DNA from 3 places in the Kitasatospora sp. NPDC101108 genome. Region 2 is predicted to be linked to each of the others. Evidence: riboswitches for the same ligand, from Rfam matches in the RefSeq annotation. Region 2 holds a riboswitch; each other region holds the start of a gene.
What was found. A riboswitch is a leader RNA that binds a small molecule or an ion and turns the genes downstream of it on or off. The one in region 2 is predicted to bind cyclic di-AMP.
Positions count from the first base shown of each region.

Region 1 (6,974 bases), on a different contig from region 2:
TGAAGATCGAGCTGCCGGTCGACGCCCACGTGCCGCACGACTACGCGCCCGGCGAGCGGCTGCGGCTGCAGGCCTACCGCTCGATCGCGGCGGTCAACTCGGAGGCGGACATCCAGCAGGTCCGGGACGAACTCGTGGACCGCTACGGGAAGCTGCCCGAGCCGGTGGAGAACCTGCTGCTGGTCGCCGCGCTGCGGCTGTACGCCCGGCGGTGCGGGATCTCGGACATCACCCTTCAGGGTGCGAACGTCCGCTTCGGCCCGGTGGAGCTGCGCGAGTCCCAGCAGCTGCGGCTGAACCGGCTCTACCCGCGCAGCCAGGTCAAGGCGGCGGCCCAGCAGCTGCTGGTGCCGCGGCCGAGCACCGGGCGGATCGGCGGCAAGCCGCTGGTCGGGCGGGAGCTGCTGGGCTGGTGCACCGAGTTCCTGTCGGCGATGTTCGACGACCTGGCGGGGGCGAAGAAGTAGCACCGCGTCCGGCGGCGGCCCCGGACTCCGGTCCGGGGCCGTCGCCGTCGCCGTCACCGCCGCCGTCCCGGGATCGGCAGGGGCCGGGGGCGGGCGGGGCGGGTAGGTTCGAGGTGTGACGACGAATGCTGTGCCGGCGAGCGCTCCGGGCGCGAAGTTGATCCTGCTGACCACCACCCACCGGGTGGCCCCCGGGCTGCTGACCTGGCCGGCCTGGGAGGCGCTGCGCTCGGCGGGCCGGGTGCTGGTCGCCGACGAGGGGCACCCGCAGGTGGCGGCCGTGCGGCAGGCCGGGGTGGCCGTCGAGGTGGTCCCGGCCGGGTCGGCGCCGGCCCTGGCCCGGCTGCTGACCGGGCAGCCGGCCGACGCCGGGCCGACGGTGTGGCTGGGCAGCCCGGACGGGGACCCGGGGCTGACGGACGCGCTGGCCCGCCTCGCCGTGGAGCACGCCGGCGAGGTTCCGGAGATCGAGGTCCTGCCGGGCTCGTACGACCTGCCGGGGGCCCGGCTGCTGGACCTCGCCTCGGTGATGGACCGGCTGCGCTCGCCCGGCGGCTGCCCGTGGGACGCCGAGCAGACCCACGAGAGCCTGGTGAAGTACCTGGTCGAGGAGGCCTACGAGCTGGTCGAGGCGATCGAGGAGGGGGACCGGGGCACGCTGCGCGAGGAGTTGGGCGACGTACTGCTGCAGGTGTTCTTCCACTCCCGGATCGCCGAGGAGCACCCCACCGACCCCTTCACCGTCGACGACGTGGCCGGGGACATCGTGGACAAGCTGGTGTACCGGCACCCCCACGTGTTCGGGGACGTCGAGGCCGGCGGCGCCGCCGAGGTCGAGGCCAACTGGGAGCAGCTGAAGGCGGCCGAGAAGGCGGACCGGGAGTCCGTCCTGGACGGCGTGCCGGCCGGGCTGCCCGCGCTGGCGTACGCGGCGAAGCTGGTGTCCCGGGTGCGCCGGGCCGGCTTCACGGAGGTGCCGGACGAGCCGTACGAGCTGCCGGCCGAGCTGACCGCGGAGTCGGCGGGCCGGCTGCTGCTCGCGGTGGCGCAGCGGGCGCACGACGCCGGGGTGGACGTGGACGCGGCCCTGCGCTCGGCCGCGCGCGGCTACCGGGACGCGGTGCGCGCGGCCGAGGGGCTCAAGCCGGAGTAGGACGGGACGGACGGCTCAGGCGGCCGTGGCGGTGCTCCCGGCGGGGCGCCGCTGCGGCGGCACGAGTTCGCCGATGGCCTCGCCGATCAGGGCGACCAGTTCGGCGAGGCGCTCCAGGTCGAGGTGGTCGGGCAGGTCGGCGAGCGAGACGACCCGCTCGCCCTTCGGGCCGGCGACGCAGAAGAGGTCGATCGGACCGAGGTGCTTCTCGGCGGTGTCGACCAGGGCGGCGACGTCGCTGGGCCGGCGGATGTCGCCGCAGACGCCCACCACCGGGCAGCCCGGCCGGTCGAGTTCGGCGGCGAGGTCCTCGGCGATCCCGACGTGCTGGTCGGCGATCAGCATCCCGGCGGCGCCGGCCGCGGCGAACCGGCGGGCGAGGTCGGCTCCCGAACCGCCGTCGAGTACCGCGATGACGACGACTGCTCCGCTGACCCGCATGGCCTGCTCCTCCCTGTGGGCGACACCGCACCGGCGCCCACGCGTACTGCGGAGGATCGTAGGCACGTCCTGACCCTCCGCAACAGGGATTACCCCGCAGGTGACCAGGGTCACGCCTGCCGCCCGGCCAAGAGCTCTCCAAGGGCTGTCCACGACCCGGCTACGCCCCGTTCACGGAGAGTCGGCGCGCTGGTCGCACGCCGCTCGCACGCCGCTCGCACGCCGCTCACGGGCGGTTCGCGCACCGGTGACGCGGCGGTGGCCCCGGTGGTCGTCCGGGCGCGTCCGGTCCAGCGGTTACGGTCGACCCATGCCAGCTCAGCCCGACGGCGCCCAGCCCGCCGCCCAGCCCGCCCCGCAGCTCTTCACCTGGGAGTTCGCCGCCGACCCGTACCCCGCCTACGCCTGGCTGCGCGAGCACGCCCCGGTGCACCGCACCGAGCTGCCGAGCGGGGTGGAGGCCTGGCTGGTGACCAGGTACGCGGACGCCCGGCAGGCGCTCGCGGACAGCCGGCTGTCGAAGAACCCGGCGCACCACAGCGAGCAGGCGCACCGCACCGGCCGGGTGGGCATCCCGGGGGAGCGGCAGGCGGACCTGATGACCCACCTGCTGAACATCGACCCGCCGGACCACACCCGGCTGCGCCGCCTGGTGTCGAAGGCGTTCACCCCGCGCCGGGTGGCCGAGTTCGAGCCGAGGGTGCAGCAGCTGACCGACCGGCTGATCGACGGCTTCGCGCAGCGCGGCTCGGCGGACCTGATCCACGAGTTCGCCTTCCCGCTCCCCATCTACGCGATCTGCGACATGCTGGGCGTGCCGGCCGAGGACCAGGACGACTTCCGCGACTGGGCCGGGATGATGGTGCGACACACCAAGCCGGGACAGGGCGGCGGCCGACGTGGCGGCGTGGGGCGGGCGGTGAAACGGATGCGGGCGTACCTGCTGGAACTGATCCACCGCAAGCGGGCCGACCTCGGCGACGACCTGATCTCCGGTCTGATCCGGGCGAGCGACCACGGTGAGCACCTGCCCGAGAACGAGGCCGCCGCGATGGCCTTCATCCTGCTCTTCGCCGGGTTCGAGACCACGGTCAACCTGATCGGCAACGGGACGTACGCGTTGCTGCGCAACCCGGACCAGCGGGCGCTGCTGCAGGAGTCGGTGGTGCGTGGTGAGACGGCGCTGCTGGAGACCGGGATCGAGGAACTCCTGCGCTACGACGGGCCGGTGGAGCTGGCGACCTGGCGGTTCGCGACCGCGCCGCTGACCATCGGCGGGGTGGAGATCCCGGTCGGCGACCCGGTGCTGGTGGTGCTGGCGGCGGCGGACCGCGACCCGGCCCGGTTCTCCGACGAGAACACCCTCGACCTGGCCCGGAGCGACAACCCCCACCTGGGCTTCGGGCACGGCATCCACTACTGCATCGGAGCCCCGCTGGCCCGGCTGGAGGGGCGGTCCGCGCTGGCCACCCTGCTTTCCCGGCTGCCCGATCTGCGGCTGGCCGAGAGCCCGGAGAACCTGCGCTGGCGCGGTGGCCTGATCATGCGTGGACTGCGTGAACTTCCGGTCGAATTCACTCCCGAGCTCCGCTCGCCGCACGCCCTTTCCGAGGGCCCGGCACACTGACGTGACGTCGCATTCCGGGCGCTCGCAGCGGCATGAACGACCATCAAACCGGACAAAGCGCTGCCGTTGGTAGGCGATCGGACACGGGCCGTAATTCTGGTGTGATATCGACGATATGAGCTTGTGATCGGTCTGAGGATCTGTCTAGTCTCCCTGGAGTTCGCAGCTGCGGACCCCGTGCGCGGAACGCCGAATCCTGCCCGCCGCGCCACGGGAAACCGACCAGACCCTGGGCAGGGGCGGGGGAACCAGGTTTGTTGCCGTCCCTCCACGGCTTGGGGTGAAGCCGCCCGAGCGGAATCGTTTCCGCCGCCGGCGGCCGGGCCACCTCCCGGTCCGAACCCGACAGCTCACCTCGCAGGCGTGCGGAGAGGGACTTCTTCATGCTGCTCGTTGGATCTGGCCGTCATCGCCGTCGCACCCAGGCCGAGAAGGCCATCGCCGTCGCCGGTGTGGCCGGCGTCGGACTCGCGCTGCCGCTCCTCACCGCCACCGGTGCCTCCGCCGCCCCGGCCTCCTCCTGGGACTCCGTCGCCCAGTGCGAGAGCGGTGGCGACTGGAGCATCAACACCGGCAACGGCTTCTACGGCGGCCTGCAGTTCACCTCCAGCACGTGGAAGGCGTACGGCGGCACCGCCTACGCGCCGCAGGCCAACCAGGCCAGCCGGGCCCAGCAGATCTCGGTCGCCGAGAAGGTGCTCGCCTCGCAGGGCCCGGGCGCCTGGCCGGTCTGCTCCATGAAGGCCGGGCTGAGCAAGGGCGGTGCCCCCGCGGCCGTGGACACCTCCTCGGACACCAAGGCGCAGTCCGCCCCCAAGCAGCAGACGCCGAAGCGGCAGGCCCCCAAGGCCGCCCCGAAGCCGGTCCAGCAGTACGTGCCGAAGCACGCCGCGCCGAAGAAGGCCGAGCAGCCGGAGACCCAGCCGGTCCAGCAGTACACCCCGAAGCACGCGGCTCCGCGCGCCGCCCAGCCGGCCCCGGCCCCGCAGACCGGCCACGACTACACCGTCCGTTCCGGTGACACCCTGTCGGGCATCGCCGCCGCCCAGGGCGTGTCCGGCGGCTGGCAGGCGCTGTACGACGGCAACCGCGGCACCGTCGGCGGGGACCCGAACCTGATCGTGCCCGGCCAGGTCCTGCACCTCGGCTGAGACCCGGCGGAGGGGGCCGACCGACCGGTCGGCCCCCTTTCGTCCGCCCGCGCCCTCCTTCGTCCGCCTTCGTCCGCTCAGGTGGGACAAGCTGGGACAAGCAGGTGAACTACCGGTGGGTAGTGGGGCCACACGCTGAGACGGAGCCGAGGTCGACGTGGTCCCGGGAGCCCGGGCGGTTAGGCTCTGGTCGTAACGACTCCGCAATCCTCCGGCCGACAGCGCCACCGTCGAGCCGGACCCTGCTTCCGCAAGGAGATGCTTCGTGCCGTCCATCGATGTCGTCGTAGCCCGTGAGATCCTCGACTCCCGCGGCAACCCCACGGTCGAGGTCGAGGTCGGCCTCGACGACGGCAGCACGGGTCGTGCCGCTGTTCCGTCGGGTGCCTCGACCGGCGCCTTCGAGGCGCTGGAGCTGCGCGACGGCGACAAGAACCGCTACTTCGGCAAGGGCGTGGAGAAGGCCGTCCTGGCCGTCATCGAGCAGATCGGCCCGGAGCTGGTCGGCTACGACGCCACCGAGCAGCGCCTGATCGACCAGGCCATGCTCGACCTGGACGCCACCCCGGACAAGTCCTCGCTCGGCGCCAACGCCATCCTGGGCGTCTCGCTGGCCGTCGCGCACGCCGCCTCCGAGGCCAGCGACCTGCCGCTGTTCCGCTACCTGGGCGGCCCGAACGCGCACGTCCTGCCCGTCCCGATGATGAACATCCTCAACGGCGGCTCGCACGCGGACTCCAACGTCGACATCCAGGAGTTCATGATCGCCCCGATCGGCGCGGAGTCCTTCTCCGAGGCCGTCCGCTGGGGCGTCGAGGTCTACCACACCCTCAAGGGCGTGCTGAAGGAGCGCGGCCTGTCCACCGGCCTCGGCGACGAGGGCGGCTTCGCGCCGAACCTGGACAGCAACCGCGAGGCCCTGGACCTCATCACCGAGGCCATCCAGAAGGCCGGCTACGTGCCGGGCCGTGACGTCGCGCTGGCCCTGGACGTCGCCGCCTCCGAGTTCTTCAAGGACGGCGCCTACCAGTTCGAGGGCAAGGCCCTGTCGTCCGCCGAGCTCATCGAGTACTACGCCGAGCTGGTCGCCGCCTACCCGCTGGTCTCCATCGAGGACCCGCTGGACGAGTCGGACTGGGACGGCTGGAAGGCCATGACCGTCAAGCTGGGCGACAAGGTCCAGCTGGTCGGCGACGACCTGTTCGTCACCAACCCGGCCCGCCTGGCCAAGGGCATCGAGACCGGCACCGCCAACGCGCTGCTGGTGAAGGTGAACCAGATCGGCTCGCTGACCGAGACCCTGGACGCCGTCGAGCTGGCCCAGCGCAACGGCTACCGCTGCATGATGTCGCACCGCTCCGGCGAGACCGAGGACGTCACCATCGCCGACCTGGCCGTCGCCACCAACTGCGGCCAGATCAAGACCGGTGCCCCGGCCCGCTCCGAGCGCGTCGCCAAGTACAACCAGCTGCTGCGCATCGAGGAGATCCTCGACGACGCCGCCGAGTACGCCGGCCGCGGCGCCTTCCCGCGGTTCAAGTACGAGGGCTGAGCCGCCGCACCAGCGCACGCCTGACCGGTGCCCCGCCGCACACCCCGTAGGGTGGACGGCGGGGCACCGTCGCGACCAGGAGGGGATACGGGAGATGGCTGGCTGGAGGATCCCGGGCTTGGCGGCCCGGCCTCGGTTCACGAGCCGGGCGACCGTACTCGTCCTGGTGCTCTGCTCGCTGGTGGCGATCCTGGCCTACCCGACGCGGCAGTTCATCTCCCAGCGCGCCGAGATCTCCGCCCAGCGGGCGAAGGCCGACCACGCGCGCCAGCAGGTCGAGCAGCTGCGCCGGGACAAGGCCCGCTGGCAGGATCCGGAGTACGTCAAGGCGCAGGCCCGCGCCCGGCTGCACTACGCGGTGCCGGGCGAGACCCCGTACATCGCGGCGGACCCGTCCGGCGCGGCCGCCCAGCCGTCCGCCGCCGCCACCCCGGGCGGCCCGTCCGCCGCCGCGGCCGGCCGGCCGGACACCGCCAAGCCCTGGTACGCCAGCATCTGGGACTCGGTGGACGCCGCCGACACCGCCGCGCTGGCCCCCGCGACCCCCCGTCCGCTCCCACCGTTCCCCGTTGGAGACCCCGCC
Region 1 covers NZ_JBVJLM010000003.1:373,417-380,390, reverse strand. The annotation lists gene mfd (transcription-repair coupling factor) at 1-467, shown strand, start outside; gene ACZ6Z8_RS10000 (nucleoside triphosphate pyrophosphohydrolase) at 583-1,620, shown strand; gene ACZ6Z8_RS09995 (SDR family NAD(P)-dependent oxidoreductase) at 1,636-2,061, opposite strand; gene ACZ6Z8_RS09990 (cytochrome P450 family protein) at 2,372-3,688, shown strand; cyclic di-AMP (ydaO/yuaA leader) riboswitch at 3,899-4,066, shown strand; gene ACZ6Z8_RS09985 (transglycosylase family protein) at 4,072-4,839, shown strand; gene eno (phosphopyruvate hydratase) at 5,105-6,391, shown strand; gene ACZ6Z8_RS09975 (FtsB family cell division protein) at 6,510-6,974, shown strand, end outside; gene ACZ6Z8_RS09970 (DUF501 domain-containing protein) at 6,961-6,974, shown strand, end outside.
Region 1: another riboswitch for cyclic di-AMP. It lies ahead of ACZ6Z8_RS09985 (transglycosylase family protein); the one in region 2 lies ahead of ACZ6Z8_RS20555 (M23 family metallopeptidase).

Region 2 (6,974 bases):
GCCGCACTGCTCACCCACCTGGCCGACGACCACGCCGACGCCCTCGACCTGCTCGCCCGACTCCTCGACCCGGCCCTGCTCACCCACCGCCCCGCCGTGCGCCCGCTCGCCCTGGACCGCCACGGCCTGGTGCTGCGCCTGGACCACTCGCACGGCCACCGCGACGTCCGCCTGGTCTTCCCCGAACCCGCCTGTGACACCGAGGACTTCGGCCACCGGATGCACGAGCTCCTCACCGCCGCCCAGCACGGCCTGCCGGCCCACCGGAGCTAGGGCCGGCGGCACACGGGACCCGCCGGGCAGGCCCTCGGTCGCCCTCCGCCGCGCCGTTCAGGCCGAACGCCACCCGGAACCGAGAACGGCAAATGGCCGGCCCGGCTGGAGGGGAGATGTCCCCTGCAGCCGGGCCGGCCGTGGGCGTGTCCCGCGCCCATGTCCACTACCGCGGCGATCATCCGGTCGAGCGGTCACCCGACATGACCATCCCGGAGGATCGTTTCGCCCCCGCGACAGCGGTGGTTCCTGAAACCCTGCTGGGTCAGAGCGCGACGCCGTGCGCCCGCAGGTAGGTGACCGGGTTGATGTCCGAGCCGTACTCCGGACCGGTGCGGATCTCGAAGTGCAGGTGCGGGCCGGTCACATTGCCGGTCGCGCCGGAGAGGCCCAGCTGCTGGCCGACGGTGACGCTCTGACCGATCTTCACGCCGATCATCGAGAGGTGCGCGTACTGCGCGTACTTGCCGTCGGCGAGCTTGATCTCGACCTCGTTGCCGTAGGCGCCGCCGTTGCCGGCCTTCACCACGACACCGTTGGCGACGGCGCGCAGCGGGGTGCCGGTGGAGGCGACGAAGTCCTGGCCGGTGTGGTGGCCGGAGGCCCACATCGCGCCGGCCACGCCGTAGGCCTCACCCAGCACCGGGTTGGCGAGCGGGGCCACGTAGCCGGCGGTGGCGGCGACGGGGGCCGCGGTGACGGCCTGGGCCGGGGCGGCGGTCTGAACCTGGGTCTGCAGCTGGGCGCCCGGCTTGGCGGCCTCGGTCTGGACCTGCAGCTGGGTGTCCGCGGCGGCGGCGTCCTGGGTGGCCGGCGCGGACGGCTTCGCCGGAGCGGCGGGCTTCGCGGCGTCAGCGGCGTCAGCGGAGTCAGCGGCACCCGAGGCCCCGGCGGCGTGGCCCACGAGGACGAGCTGCTGGCCGGGGAAGATCAGGTTCGGGTCGGTGCCGACCACCGAGCGGTTCTGCTCGTACAGCGCGTGCCAGCCGCCGTCGACGTTCTTGACGTCGGCGATCTTCGAGAGGGTGTCGCCGCTGACGACGCGGTAGCTCTCGTGGGCGATGGCCGAGGCGGCCGAGGAGGGAGCGGCGTGCGAAGCGGCCGCGGCGGTGTTCGCCTGGGCGCTCATCGCGGTCACCAGCGGCAGGACGAAGGAGACACCTGTGACGGCGGTGGCGATGCCGATGCGGGCGGCACGGGGCAGGGTGATACGACGAGCCTGTGCAGGCATGGAACTTTCCTCTCCGACGCCTGCGAGGTGAGCTGTCGGGTTCGGGCTGGAGTTGCCCGGCCGCATGCGCGGCTTCACCCCGAGCCGGTCCTGGACGTCCGCGCTCCGAAAAGCGCGAACTCCGGTCCGGCGACTTACCTGTGGGTCCCCCGCTCCTGCCGTACAGAGTTCAGTTCGAACCACCGGGCAGCGGCAGGACTCGGCGTTCCACCCGGCGGATCCGTCCGGACTGGCCGGGCGGTCGCTGAACTAAAACTCATCCGTTCGGGTGAAGCAATGTCGATCTCTTGAACGGGCAACCAACCCCCGACAGGCAGTGACCCTCCGGATGGTCCGCTGTACCGTACGTGCACAATCCATTCACTCGGCGCCACTGATCCACGACCCTGCGCCGACCGCCGCACCCCAGCGCGCCGGTCCGTTCACGCACCGTCGCCGACCGACACGCCTCCCGGTGACCCTTGTCACGTGCGCCCCACCGGGCGCAGGATCGGGCCGTGACCACCTCCGAAGCCGGCTCCCTGCGCCTGGGCACCGCGCAGGGACGCTGGGTACTGCTCGCGACGGTGCTCGGCTCCAGCATGGCGATGCTCGACGGCACCGTGGTGAACGTCGCCCTGCCCCGGATCGGCACCGACCTCGGCGCCTCCCTCGCCTCCCTGCAATGGACCCTGAACGCCTATCTGCTCACCCTGGCCGGCCTGATCCTGCTCGGCGGCGCCCTGGGCGACCGCTACGGGCGGCGCAAGGTCTTCCTGATCGGCGTGGTCTGGTTCGCCGCCGCCTCCGCGGCCTGCGCCGCCGCGCCGACCATCCACGTGCTGATCGCCGCCCGCGCCGTCCAGGGCATCGGCGGCGCGCTGCTCACCCCGGGCTCGCTCGCCATGCTCCAGGCGGTCTTCCACCCTGACGACCGCTCGGCCGCGGTGGGCCTGTGGTCCGGCCTGGGCGGGGTGGCGGCCGCCATCGGCCCCTTCCTCGGCGGCTGGCTGGTGGACGGGCCCGGCTGGCGCTGGATCTTCCTGCTGAACCTGCCGCTGGCCGCCGCGGTGATCGTCGTCACCTCCCGGTACGTCCCGGAGAGCCGGGACGAGTCCGCCACCGGCCGCTTCGACGTGCCCGGCGCCCTGCTCGCCGCGCTCGCCCTCGGCGCGATCACCTACGCGCTCACCGCCGCCGGGGAGGGGCTGTCCCCCGGCGTCTGGGTCAGCGGCGCGCTCGGCCTGCTGCTCGCCGCCGCGTTCGTGGCTGTCGAGCGGCGGGCGCCCGATCCGATGCTGCCGCTCGGACTGTTCTCCTCCCGGCTGTTCACCGCCGTGAACCTGGTCACCCTGTGCGTCTACGCGGCGTTCAGCGGGGTCTTCTTCCTCCTGGTGGTGCAGTTGCAGATCGTCGCCGGCTTCTCGCCGCTGGTCTCCGGCTTCGCCCTGGTGCCCATCACGCTGCTGATGCTCACCCTGTCCGCGCGCGCCGGACGCCTCGGCAAGCGGATCGGCCCGCGCGTCCCGCTCACCGTCGGCCCGATGCTCTGCGCCGCCGGGGTGCTGCTGATGCTGCGCATCGGCCCCGGCTCCTCCTACTGGGCGGACGTGCTGCCCGCGGTCGCGGTGATGGGCTCCGGGATGACCCTGCTGGTCGCGCCGCTGACCGCCACCGTGCTGGCCGCCGTCGACGTGCGGCACGCGGGCATCGCCAGCGGCGTCAACAACGCCGCCGCCCGGGCGGCCGGCCTGCTCGCGGTGGCCGCCCTCCCGGCGATGGCCGGGCTGAGCGGCGACGCCTACCGGGTGCCCTCCTCGGTGGACTCCGCCTTCCACACCGCGATGCTGATCTGCGCGGGCCTGCTGGTCGGCGGCGGGCTGATCGCCTCCGTCACAGTCCGGGGCAACGTGCTCGCGCCCGAGGAACAGCCGGTGGCCGAGCCGAGCTGCGACTGGCCGTGCTCCACCACCACCCCGCCGTTCGACCCCGGCCACTCCCGGACGCCCGAGGGCCCCGCCACCGGAACGGCGGCAGGGCCCTCGCCGGAGAACTGAGTCCCCCGTCAGTCAGCTGAGGCTCCGTCAGAGGATGTCGGCAGGAGCGTACTTGGCCGCCTCGGGGTAGGCCGCAGCGACGGCCTCCACCTGGCGGACGACCTCGGCGACCTGCGCCCCGGCCGCCCCGGTGAAGGACAGCTTGTCGGCCAGCAGCGCGTCCAGCGCGGCCCGGTCCAGCGGGATGCGCTCGTCGGCGGCGAGGCGGTCCAGCAGCTCGTTCTCCCGGGCACCCGCGCGCATCGCCAGCGCGGAGGCGACGGCGTGCTCCTTGATGACCTCGTGGCCGGTCTCCCGGCCGACGCCCGCGCGCACCGCACCCATCAGCACCTTGGTGGTGGCCAGGAACGGCAGGTAGCGGTCCAGCTCCGCCTCGACCACGGCCGGGAAGGCGCCGAACTCGTCCAGGACGGTCAGGAAGGTCTCCAGCAGGCCGTCGAAGGCGAAGAACGCGTCCGGCAGCGCGACCCGGCGCACCACCGAGCAGGAGACGTCGCCCTCGTTCCACTGGTCGCCGGCCAGCTCGCCGGTCATCGAGGCGTAGCCGCGCAGGATGACGGCCAGGCCGTTGACGCGCTCGCAGGAGCGGGTGTTCATCTTGTGCGGCATCGCGGAGGAGCCGACCTGGCCCTCCTTGAAGCCCTCCGTCACCAGCTCGTGGCCGGCCATCAGACGGATGGTCTTGGCCAGGCTGGACGGCGCGGCGGCCAGCTGGACGAGGGCGGTCAGCACCTCGAAGTCCAGCGAGCGGGGGTAGACCTGGCCGACGCTGGTCAGCACGTTGTCGAAGCCGAGGTGCGCGGCGACCCGGCGCTCCAGCTCGGCCAGCTTGTCGGTGTCGCCGCCGAGCAGGTCCAGCATGTCCTGGGCGGTGCCGACCGGGCCCTTGATCCCGCGCAGCGGGTAGCGGGCGATCAGCTCCTCCAGGCGGCGGAAGGCGACCAGCAGCTCGTCGGCGATCGACGCGAAGCGCTTGCCCAGGGTGGTGGCCTGCGCGGCCACGTTGTGCGAGCGGCCGGCCATGACCAGCTCGGAGTGCTGGGCGGCCAGGTCGGCCAGACGCACCAGGACGGCGACGGTACGGTCCCGGACGTGCTCCAGGGACTGGCGGATCTGCAGCTGCTCGACGTTCTCGGTCAGATCCCGGGAGGTCATCCCCTTGTGGATCTGCTCGTGGCCGGCGAGTTCGCTGAACTCCTCGATCCGGGCCTTCACGTCGTGGCGGGTGACCCGCTCACGGGCGGCGATCGAGCCGAGGTCGACCTGGTCGATCACTCGCTCGTAGTCGGCGACGGCGTTCGCGGGCACCTCGACACCGAGGTCCTGCTGGGCCTTCAGGACGGCGAGCCACAGGTGGCGCTCAAGGACCACCTTGTGCTCGGGGGACCACAGCTGGGCCAGGGTCGCCGAGGCGTACCGGGAGGCCAGGACATTGGGGATCTGGGGCTTCGCGCTCACGCTTCGCAAGCCTAACAGCCGAGGTCACGCCGAACGTCGGCGGATGGGCTACGCTGGGCCGGTTCGACACTCGTCAGAATCGACCCTACAAACTCCTCGCCGCAAGAATACCACACCGATGAACGGAACTCCAGCGGAACCCACCGGCCCGGCCCGGCCCGCCGACTCCGCGGACCCGGCGCTCGCCGAGGCCCTGCGCACCGAACAGGCCCACCTCGACCGGCTCTACACCCACCTGGACGCCGCCCGCGAACGGGCCCGCCGCACCAGCGCCGCCGCCCACCGCGGCGCGTCCGCCGGCGGCCCCCACCAGGCCCGGCTGGAGCGCGAGGTCCGCGCCCACGAGGCCGCCCGCCACGCCGCCCGGCTCGACGCGGTGGAACGCGGCCTGTGCTTCGGCCGTCTCGACGAGCGCGACGGCACCGTGCACTACATCGGTCGTACCGGCCTGACCGACGAGGCCTACGAGCCCCTGCTGCTCGACTGGCGCGCCCCCGCCGCCCGCCCGTTCTACACCGCGACCCCCGCCCGCCCGGGCGCCGTGCTGCGCCGCCGCCACCTGCACACCGAGGGCCGCACCCTCACCGGTCTGGACGACGAGGCACTCGACCTCGCCGGGCTGGACGAGTCCGGCCGCCGCACCCTGGTCGGCGAGGCCGCGCTGTTCGCCGCCCTCGCCCGCGAGCGCACCGGCCGGATGGGCACCGCCGTCGCCACCATCCAGGCCGAGCAGGACCGGGTGATCCGCTCCCCGCTGCCCGGCGCCCTGGTCGTCCAGGGCGGGCCCGGGACGGGCAAGACCCTCGCCGCCCTGCACCGCGCCGCCTACCTGCTGTTCACCCACCGCGCCGCCCTGGAGCGCCGAGGCGTACTGGTCATCGGCCCCACCACGGACTTCCTGCGCTACATCGAGGAGGTGCTGCCCGCCCTCGGCGAGACCGAGGTGGTGCTGCGCACGGTCGGCGAACTGTTCCCGGACGTCACCACGAGCCGCACCGACGCGCCCGCCACGGCCGTCGCCAAGGGCGGCCCGTGGATGACCGAGGTGCTCCGACGGGCCGTCGCCGCCCACCAGTCGGCGCCCGCCGAGGGCCTCGACCTGGGCGACGGGCTGCGCGTCTCCGCCCGTGCCTGCGGCCAGGCCCTGGACGCCGCCCGCGGCCTGCGGGCGCCGCACAACCGGGCCCGCGCCCACTACCTGCGCACCCTGCTGGACGCCCTGGCCATCGCCCAGGCGCTCTCCCTCTGCCGCCCGTACGACGAGGAGGAGGCGCACTACGCCCCGCGCGAGCTGTGGGCCCGGGAGGACGTCCGTGCCGCACTCGATCCGCTCTGGCCCGCCCTCACCCCGCAGCGACTCCTCGAACGGCTGCTCACCGACGGGGAGTTGCTCGCCGAGATCGCCCCCGAGCACGCGGCCGCCCTGCTCCGCCCGCCCGGCTCGCCCTGGACGGTCGAGGACGTCCCGCTGCTGGACGAGGCCGCCGAACTCCTCGGCGAACTCCGCCCCGCGGACCGGAGCGAGCCCGAGGACCCGAAAGAACTCGCCTTCGCCCACGGCGTGCTGACCATCACCGGGCAGACCGACGACGTCCTGCTGGACGCCGCCGCCCTGGCCCGACGGTTCCACGACGACGGCCCGTACCGCTCCACCGCCGAACGCGCCGGCGCCGACCGCACCTGGGCGTACGGCCACGTCGTGGTGGACGAGGCGCAGGAACTCTCCGCGATGGCCTGGCGCACCGTCCTGCGCCGCGTCCCGACCAACTCGCTCACCGTCGTCGGCGACCTCGCCCAGACCGGATCGCCCGCCGGCGCCCGCAGTTGGGCCCAGATGCTGGACCCGCACCTGCCCGGCCGCTGGCGCGAGGAACGGCTCACCGTGAACTACCGGACGCCGGAACCGATCATGGCCCTCGCCGCCGCCGTGCTGCGCACCGCAGCCCCCGGCCGGCAGCCGCCCGAGTCCGTCCGCC
Region 2 covers NZ_JBVJLM010000009.1:33,282-40,255, reverse strand. The annotation lists gene ACZ6Z8_RS20560 (DUF2470 domain-containing protein) at 1-273, shown strand, start outside; gene ACZ6Z8_RS20555 (M23 family metallopeptidase) at 539-1,504, opposite strand; cyclic di-AMP (ydaO/yuaA leader) riboswitch at 1,507-1,689, opposite strand; gene ACZ6Z8_RS20550 (MFS transporter) at 2,002-3,540, shown strand; gene purB (adenylosuccinate lyase) at 3,568-5,007, opposite strand; gene ACZ6Z8_RS20540 (HelD family protein) at 5,117-6,974, shown strand, end outside.

Region 3 (6,974 bases), on a different contig from region 2:
CGGTGGTCGGGGTGGTTGCCCCAGGCAATAGGCTTGGGGCGGGCAATCCCGTCTCCCGCCGCCGACGCCGGGGCTCCGGGGGGAGCGCCTAGCCCACCCAGGGACCAGCCGAGAGGATCCCCGATGACCGTCCCCGCACTGACCGCCGAGACGCGCTGGCGCTGCACGCTGTGCGGCAACCTCACCCGCTTCGACGTGACCCGCACCGCGCGGGTGACCGAGTTCCTGCACTTCGACCTGGCCGGGGACTCCAAGGTCGAGGAGACCGAGGTGCACAGCGAGACGATCGAGTCGGTGCGCTGCCGCTGGTGCAACGCGGTGGACCAGGTCGAGCTGGTGGCCCGCCCGGGTGCCGAGGGCGCGGAGGCCCCCGCCGAGCAGGGCTGACCCCGCCGGTGCGGTGGGCGGTGCGCGACGCGGCCGTCCACCGCACGGGACAATACAGACAAGACGCACGGAGCGTGACGACAGGGGCGGCCGCGGGCCGCACCCGCTGGACCAGGATCGGAGCCGAGGACGTGGTGGACGCAGCGAGGGAGCCCGGCGAAGCGCAGGGGCTCCAGCCCGCTGCGCAGGCACCGGAGCCGGCCGCCGGGGCGGTCCCGTCGGAGCCCGCCGCGCCGGAGCCCGCCGCGGAGCGCGTGGTCGAGAAGCTGGACCGGCCGCTGCCGGAGGGGGTGCGCCGGCGCGTGGTCGGGCTGGCCTCCGACGCGCTGAGCGGGCTGCCACCCGCGGAGCTGCCGCAGAGCCTGCGTCAGTACGTCAAGTTCACCCCGGCCCGGCGGGCCAAGTACGCGGCCACCGCGCTGGCGGCGGCGCTGGAGTCCGAGCCGGCCTTCCGGGTACGGATAGCGGAGCGGCTGCGGCTGGGCCAGCCGGACCTGGTCAAGGCGCTGGAGTCGGGTACCGTCCCCGGCGCCGCCGATCCGATGGACGTCGCGGCCGCCGCCTACCTGGTGCGCTCGGCGGGTTGGAGCCGACTGGTCACCGAGGCCGGCGAGGAGGCCGAGCGGGCCGGTGCCGAGGACGCGGCGGCGGAGGCCACCCGGCTGGTGGAGAAGCTGCAGGCCGAGCTGGCCGAGGTGCGGGCCGCGGCGCGGGCGGACCTGGACCGCCAGCGCGCGGAGTTCGAGGGCGTCCGGCGGGAGGTCGAGTCGCTGCGCAAGAAGGTGCGGTCGCTGGAGAGCGACACCCGCCGGGCGCAGGCCGAGACCCGGCGGGTGACCGGGGAGCTGGAGGCCGCGAAGGCGCAGGCCGCGGGCGAGCGCAGTGCGGCCGAGGGCGAGGCCCGACGACTGCGGCACCGGGTGTCCGAGCTGGAGACCGCGGCCGAGCAGGGCCGCCGGTCGGCCCGCGAGGGGCGCAGCGTCGAGGACATGCGGTTGCGGCTGCTGCTGGACACCGTGCTGCAGTCGGCGCAGGGTCTTCAGCGCGAGCTGGCGCTGCCGGTCTCCCAGATCCGCCCGGCGGACCTGGTGGAGGCGGTGGTCCCGGGGGCGGCCTCGCCGCACGAGGTGGCCCGGCGCGGTCTGGCCGAGGACGATCCGGCGCTGCTGGACCAGCTGCTGGCGATCCCGCAGGTGCACCTGGTGGTGGACGGCTACAACGTGACCAAGACCGGGTACCCGACGTTGCCGCTGGAGCAGCAGCGGATCCGGCTGCTGGGCGGGCTGGCGATGCTCGCCCAGCGCACCCAGGCGGAGGTCACCTGCGTGTTCGACGGGCAGGACCTGGACGTGCCGGTCATCATGGCGCCGCCGCGCGGGGTTCGGGTACGGTTCAGCCGGACCGGGGAGACGGCGGACGAGCTGATCCGGCGTCTGGTCCGGGCCGAGCCGCAGGGCCGTCCGGTGGTGGTGGTGTCCACCGACCGGGAGGTCGCGGAGGGCGTGCGGAAGGCGGGTGCGCGCCCGGTGGCCTCGGTGCTGCTGCTGAACCGGCTCGCCCGGCCCTGATCCGGGCCGGTGGCCGTGATTCCTGGTCAGTGCCCTTTTCGGGCGCTTTCCGTGGGGGTGTGCGGATCCGGTGAAGCCAGCGTGGGAACCGGAGTTCACGCCTTCGGGGGAGTGGCAAAACGGATAGATCTTCACTAGGGTCTGGCGTCAAACCTATTTTCCGGAATCTCACCCGAACAGGTGAGTCCATTGGAAGAAGGAGCCGGATCCCTTGGCCTCCCACCGCCGTCCCAAGCAGCCGAGCCGCGCGCGGGTCTCCGTGCTCACCGCTGCCGCTGCGACCGCGGTCGCCCTCTCGGCCCAGGTGGCCGCGCATGCCGCGCCGCAGCCGAACACGTCCGACGTCAAGGCGCAGATCGACCAGCTCCAGCAGGAGCAGGAGCAGGCGGCGGAGAAGTACAACGGCGCCAAGGAGCGTGCCGACCAGCTCCGCAAGCAGGCCGACCAGCTGCAGGACCAGGTGGCCCGCAGTCAGGACCAGATGAGCCAGCTGCAGACCGGTCTGGCCCAGGTCGCGGGCGAGCAGTACCGCACCGGGGGCATCGACCCGTCCGTCCAGCTGATGCTCTCCTCCGACCCGACCGGCTACCTGGACAAGGCGTCGAGCGTCCAGCAGGCCAGCGCGAGCCAGACCGAGGCGCTCAAGGGGCTGCTCGACCAGCAGCGCCGGCTGGACCAGGAGAAGGCCGAGGCGGCCGCCGTGCTGGCCTCGCTGGACGCCACCACCAAGGACCTCAACCAGGCCAAGACGGACGTCAACCAGAAGCTGAAGGCCGCGCAGGACCTGCTGAACTCGCTCAGCGCCGCCGAGCGGGCCGCGCTGAAGGCCCAGCAGCAGCAGGACGACCGCGCCTCGCGCGGCGCGGCCCGGGTCGACCTCAGCAGCCTGCCGCCGGCCAGCGGCTACGCGGCCGTGGCCGTGGCCAAGGCGATGAGCAAGCAGGGCTCGCCGTACGTGTGGGGCGCCACCGGGCCGAGCACCTTCGACTGCTCGGGCCTGATGCTCTGGTCGTACGCCCAGGCCGGCGTCTCGCTGCCGCGCACCTCGCAGGAGCAGGGCGACGTCGGCACCCGGGTGCCCTCGCTGGACCAGGCCCAGCCGGGCGACCTGGTGATCTACGGCAGCGACCGGCACCACGTCGGGATGTACATCGGCAACGGCATGGTGGTCCACGCGCCGCACACCGGTGACGTGGTGAAGGTGATGAAGGCCGACGCGATGCCGATCAACACGATCCGCCGGGTCTGACGGCCCGACACGCCCGAGGGGTCCGACTCCGGCCCTGTGATCCGCGCCACCTCCCGACCGGGGGTGGCGCTTCGGGTTTGCCCGCAATCGGCCGACCGGTGAGCGTCGATCAGCTTTGCGTGCGGCGGCGATCACGATCAGTCATTTTCACAAAAGAACATGGGTAATCTTCCGTCTTTTTTCTGACAAGGATTTGAACGGATCACGGTTCAGTTACTAGGGTCGTGCCCCGAACCACCGCACTGTCGATCACCCAGCCTGGGTGGCGGCGGTGGTTTCCGTCGAGTTCGCGAAACAGCGGGGCAGGTCGAAGCGACTGCCCGACAGGGGAGCCCAGTGGTCGGGGGCGCTGCGGAGCGGAGCCGGGGAACCACGTTCCTCCGGGGTGAATCGGCGCCAGGTCGGCCGTTGCTGAGGCCGTGAGGCGTCGTAGGGCATGCTTCCGGCCCGAACCCGTCAGCTCACCCGGTAGACGGAGGTAGGAAGAAGGAGTCCGCCTTCGTGGCGTCCCATCGTCGTCCCAAGCCCGCCGGCCGCGCCCGTGTCTCGATCCTGACCGGTGTCGCCGCCGCGGCCGTCGCCCTCTCCGCGCAGACCGGCGCGCACGCCGACCCGCAGCCGACCAAGGAGCAGGTCAAGGAGCAGGTCGACCAGCTCAACGAGCAGGCCGAGCAGGCGACCGAGAAGTACAACGCGGCGCAGGAGAAGCAGCAGGAGCTGGAGAAGCAGGTCTCCGGCCTGCAGGACCAGGTGGCCCGTCAGCAGGCGCAGGTCACCGACCTGCAGGGCGGCCTCGCCGAGATCGCCGGCGAGCAGTACCGCAACGGGGGTATATCCCCGACCGTCCAGCTGATGCTCTCCTCCAGCCCGGACAACTTCCTCAACCAGGCCGGGGCGCTGAACCAGGCCGGTGACACCCAGAAGAACCAGCTGAAGCAGCTCCAGGAGCAGCAGCGCAAGCTCGACCAGGACCGCACCGAGGCCCAGGGCAAGCTCGCCGAGCTGGAGTCCACGACCACGCAGCTGAAGGCGTCCAAGGAGGACGTCCAGAACAAGCTGAAGGCCGCCCAGGACCTGCTCAACACGCTGACCGAGCAGGAGCGCCAGGCGATCAAGGCGGCCGAGGAAAAGGCCGCCGCAGACGCCAAGGCCAAGGCGGACGCCGCCGCGCAGGCCTCCCAGTCGGGCTCCGGTGACCGCGCCTCGCGCGACAGCGGCCGCTCCGACCTCGGCTCGGGCTCCTCGAGCGCGCCGGTCAAGATCGCCCCGGGCAGCTCGCACGGCGCGGCCGCGCTGGCCGCCGCCGCCTCCAAGGTCGGCAGCCCGTACGTCTGGGGCGCCACCGGCCCCAGCTCCTTCGACTGCTCCGGCCTGATGGTCTGGGCGTTCAACCAGGCCAACGTGTCGCTGCCGCGCACCTCGCAGGAGCAGGCCGGCGCCGGCACCCGGATCGGCACGGACCTCTCCCAGGCCCAGCCCGGCGACCTGCTGATCTTCTACAGCGACGCCCACCACGTCGGCATCTACGCGGGCAACGGCCAGGTGCTGCACGCACCCAAGCCGGGTGCCTCGGTGCGCTACGAGGCCGTCTCCAACATGCCGCTGGCTTCCATCGTGCGGGTCTGATCCCCGCCCGGTCCGACGGGCCCGGTCCTCCACCACGGAGGGCCGGGCCTGCGGCTTTTCCGGCGACGCGCTCTGGTGTCCGAATAGGGGTCAAATATTCGGGTCAGGAGGGGTTTGGACTCACTTGCCCGGACTCGCTAACGTCTGCCACCGGACTCCCGCTCGACGGCCGCCCACCGGGGCGCGGCCGCGGGGCCGCGCCGCAGGACTGGAGCCGCTGCCGCCATGCCCGTGCACCGCCGTTCCCAACTGCTCGCCCGTGCGCTGGTACTGACCGCGGCCGCCACCACGGCCCTGGGCGTGGCGACCGCCGGCAGCGCCCAGGCCGCCCCCGGGGCGCCGGACACGCCCGACCGCAAGGACGTCAAGGCGCAGGTCGAGCAGCTGTACGACGAGGCCGAGCAGGCCTCGGAGAAGTACAACGCCGCTCAGGAGGCGCAGAAGCGGCTCCTGAGCGAGACCGCGAACCTGCAGGGCGAGGTAGCCGCCGCCCAGGACCAGCTCAACCAGCTGCGCGGGGACCTGGCCACGGTGGCCGGGGCCGAGTACCGGAGCGGCGGGATGGCCCAGACCGCCCAGCTGATGCTCTCCACCGACCCCGAGGCCTACCTCGCCCGTGCCCGCACCCTCGGCCAGGCCGCCGAGCGGCAGCAGGAGACCCTGCACGAGCTGGTCACCCGTCAGCGCAGGCTCGACCAGCGCCGCGCCGAGACGGCGGCCAAGCTCGCCGAACTGGACCAGGCCCGCCGCTCGCTGGCCGAGAACAAGCAGCAGATCCAGCAGCGGCTGGCCGCGGCGCAGAAGCTGCTGAGCGGCCTGGGCGTCGCCGAGCGGGCCAGGATGGCCGTCCAGGACGCCCGGGAGGCCGAGCAGCGCGCCACCCGCGGCACCGACCGGCTGGACCTCGGCACCGCCCCGCCCGCCTCCGAGCGCGGGGCGGCCGCGCTGGCCGCCGCGGTGCGGATGATCGGCTCGCCCTACGTCTACGGATCCACCGGGCCCCGCGCCTTCGACTGTTCCGGTCTGATGTACTACAGCTGGCGGCAGGCCGGAGTGACCCTGCCGCGGACCTCGCAGGCCCAGGCGTACGCCGGGCAGCGGATCAGCCTCTCCGAAGCACGGCCGGGAGACCTGGTGATCTTCTACCGGGACATGCACCACGTCGGGATGTACGCCGGCGGCGGGGTGATGGTGCACGCCCCCTACCCGGGCGCCAAGGTCCGGTACGAGAGCGTCAACTCGATGCCGGTCTCGGGGGTGGTCCGGCTCTGAGCGCGACGCCTTCCGGCGCGGCCGAGCCGCACCCGATAGACGCGGCCGGTCGCGTGCTGTCCCGGCGCGGAGCACTGCTGCTGGCGGCCGGCGGGCTGGTCCAGCTGTCGCTCCCCCCGGCCGCCCCGGCGGCGCCGCCGGACGCGCGGGACGCCGACCGGGCCACCGAGGTGGCCGCGCTGCTGGCGGAGCGGGCGCGCTCGCTGCCCGTCTGGTCCGGGCTCACCGGGGCCGGGGCGGCGTACCGCAACCTGGTGCTGTCGCCCGGGCCGACGGCCCCGGCGGCCGGCGGCCCGGAGCGGCTGACCGCGTCCGTCGAACTGGCATTGCGGGTCGCCGGGTACGACGAGTACCCGGTGGTGTACCCGCGCCGGATCGAGCTGGTCCGGGACCGGGGCGGCTGGCGGGTCGAGCACGAGGAGGGCACGGGCGGACCCCCGGCGCTGTGGGACCTCGGCCCCGCCCGTACCGCCCCCGGCGCCCGGTGCCTGGTGCTGGGCCTGGCCGCAGGGCCCGACCCGGCCGGGCTGGTCGCGGTGGGGGACCAGGCGGTGCCGGCCGTCAGCGCGGTCTGGGGCAGCGGCTGGGCCGGCCGGCTGCTGCTCGAACTGCCCGCCACCGAGCCGGAGTTCGCCCGGCTGCTGGAGGCCGACCCGGCGGGCTGGACGGGCATGGCGGCGGTCACCGTGGCCGCCCCCGGCGCCCCCTGGCACACCCCGGCGGACCGGGTGGTGATCAACCCCGAGGCGTTCGGGCGGCTCAGCGACTTCGGCCGGCAGGTGGTGGTCACCCACGAGGCCACCCACGTCGCGACCCGGGCCGACACCCGGGCCTGGACCCCGCTGTGGCTCTCCGAGGGCGTCGCCGACTGG
Region 3 covers NZ_JBVJLM010000002.1:316,358-323,331, reverse strand. The annotation lists gene ACZ6Z8_RS06225 (hypothetical protein) at 124-387, shown strand; gene ACZ6Z8_RS06220 (NYN domain-containing protein) at 519-1,955, shown strand; gene ACZ6Z8_RS06215 (C40 family peptidase) at 2,167-3,204, shown strand; cyclic di-AMP (ydaO/yuaA leader) riboswitch at 3,566-3,674, shown strand; gene ACZ6Z8_RS06210 (NlpC/P60 family protein) at 3,706-4,830, shown strand; gene ACZ6Z8_RS06205 (C40 family peptidase) at 5,056-6,102, shown strand; gene ACZ6Z8_RS06200 (hypothetical protein) at 6,156-6,974, shown strand, end outside.
Region 3: another riboswitch for cyclic di-AMP. It lies ahead of ACZ6Z8_RS06210 (NlpC/P60 family protein); the one in region 2 lies ahead of ACZ6Z8_RS20555 (M23 family metallopeptidase).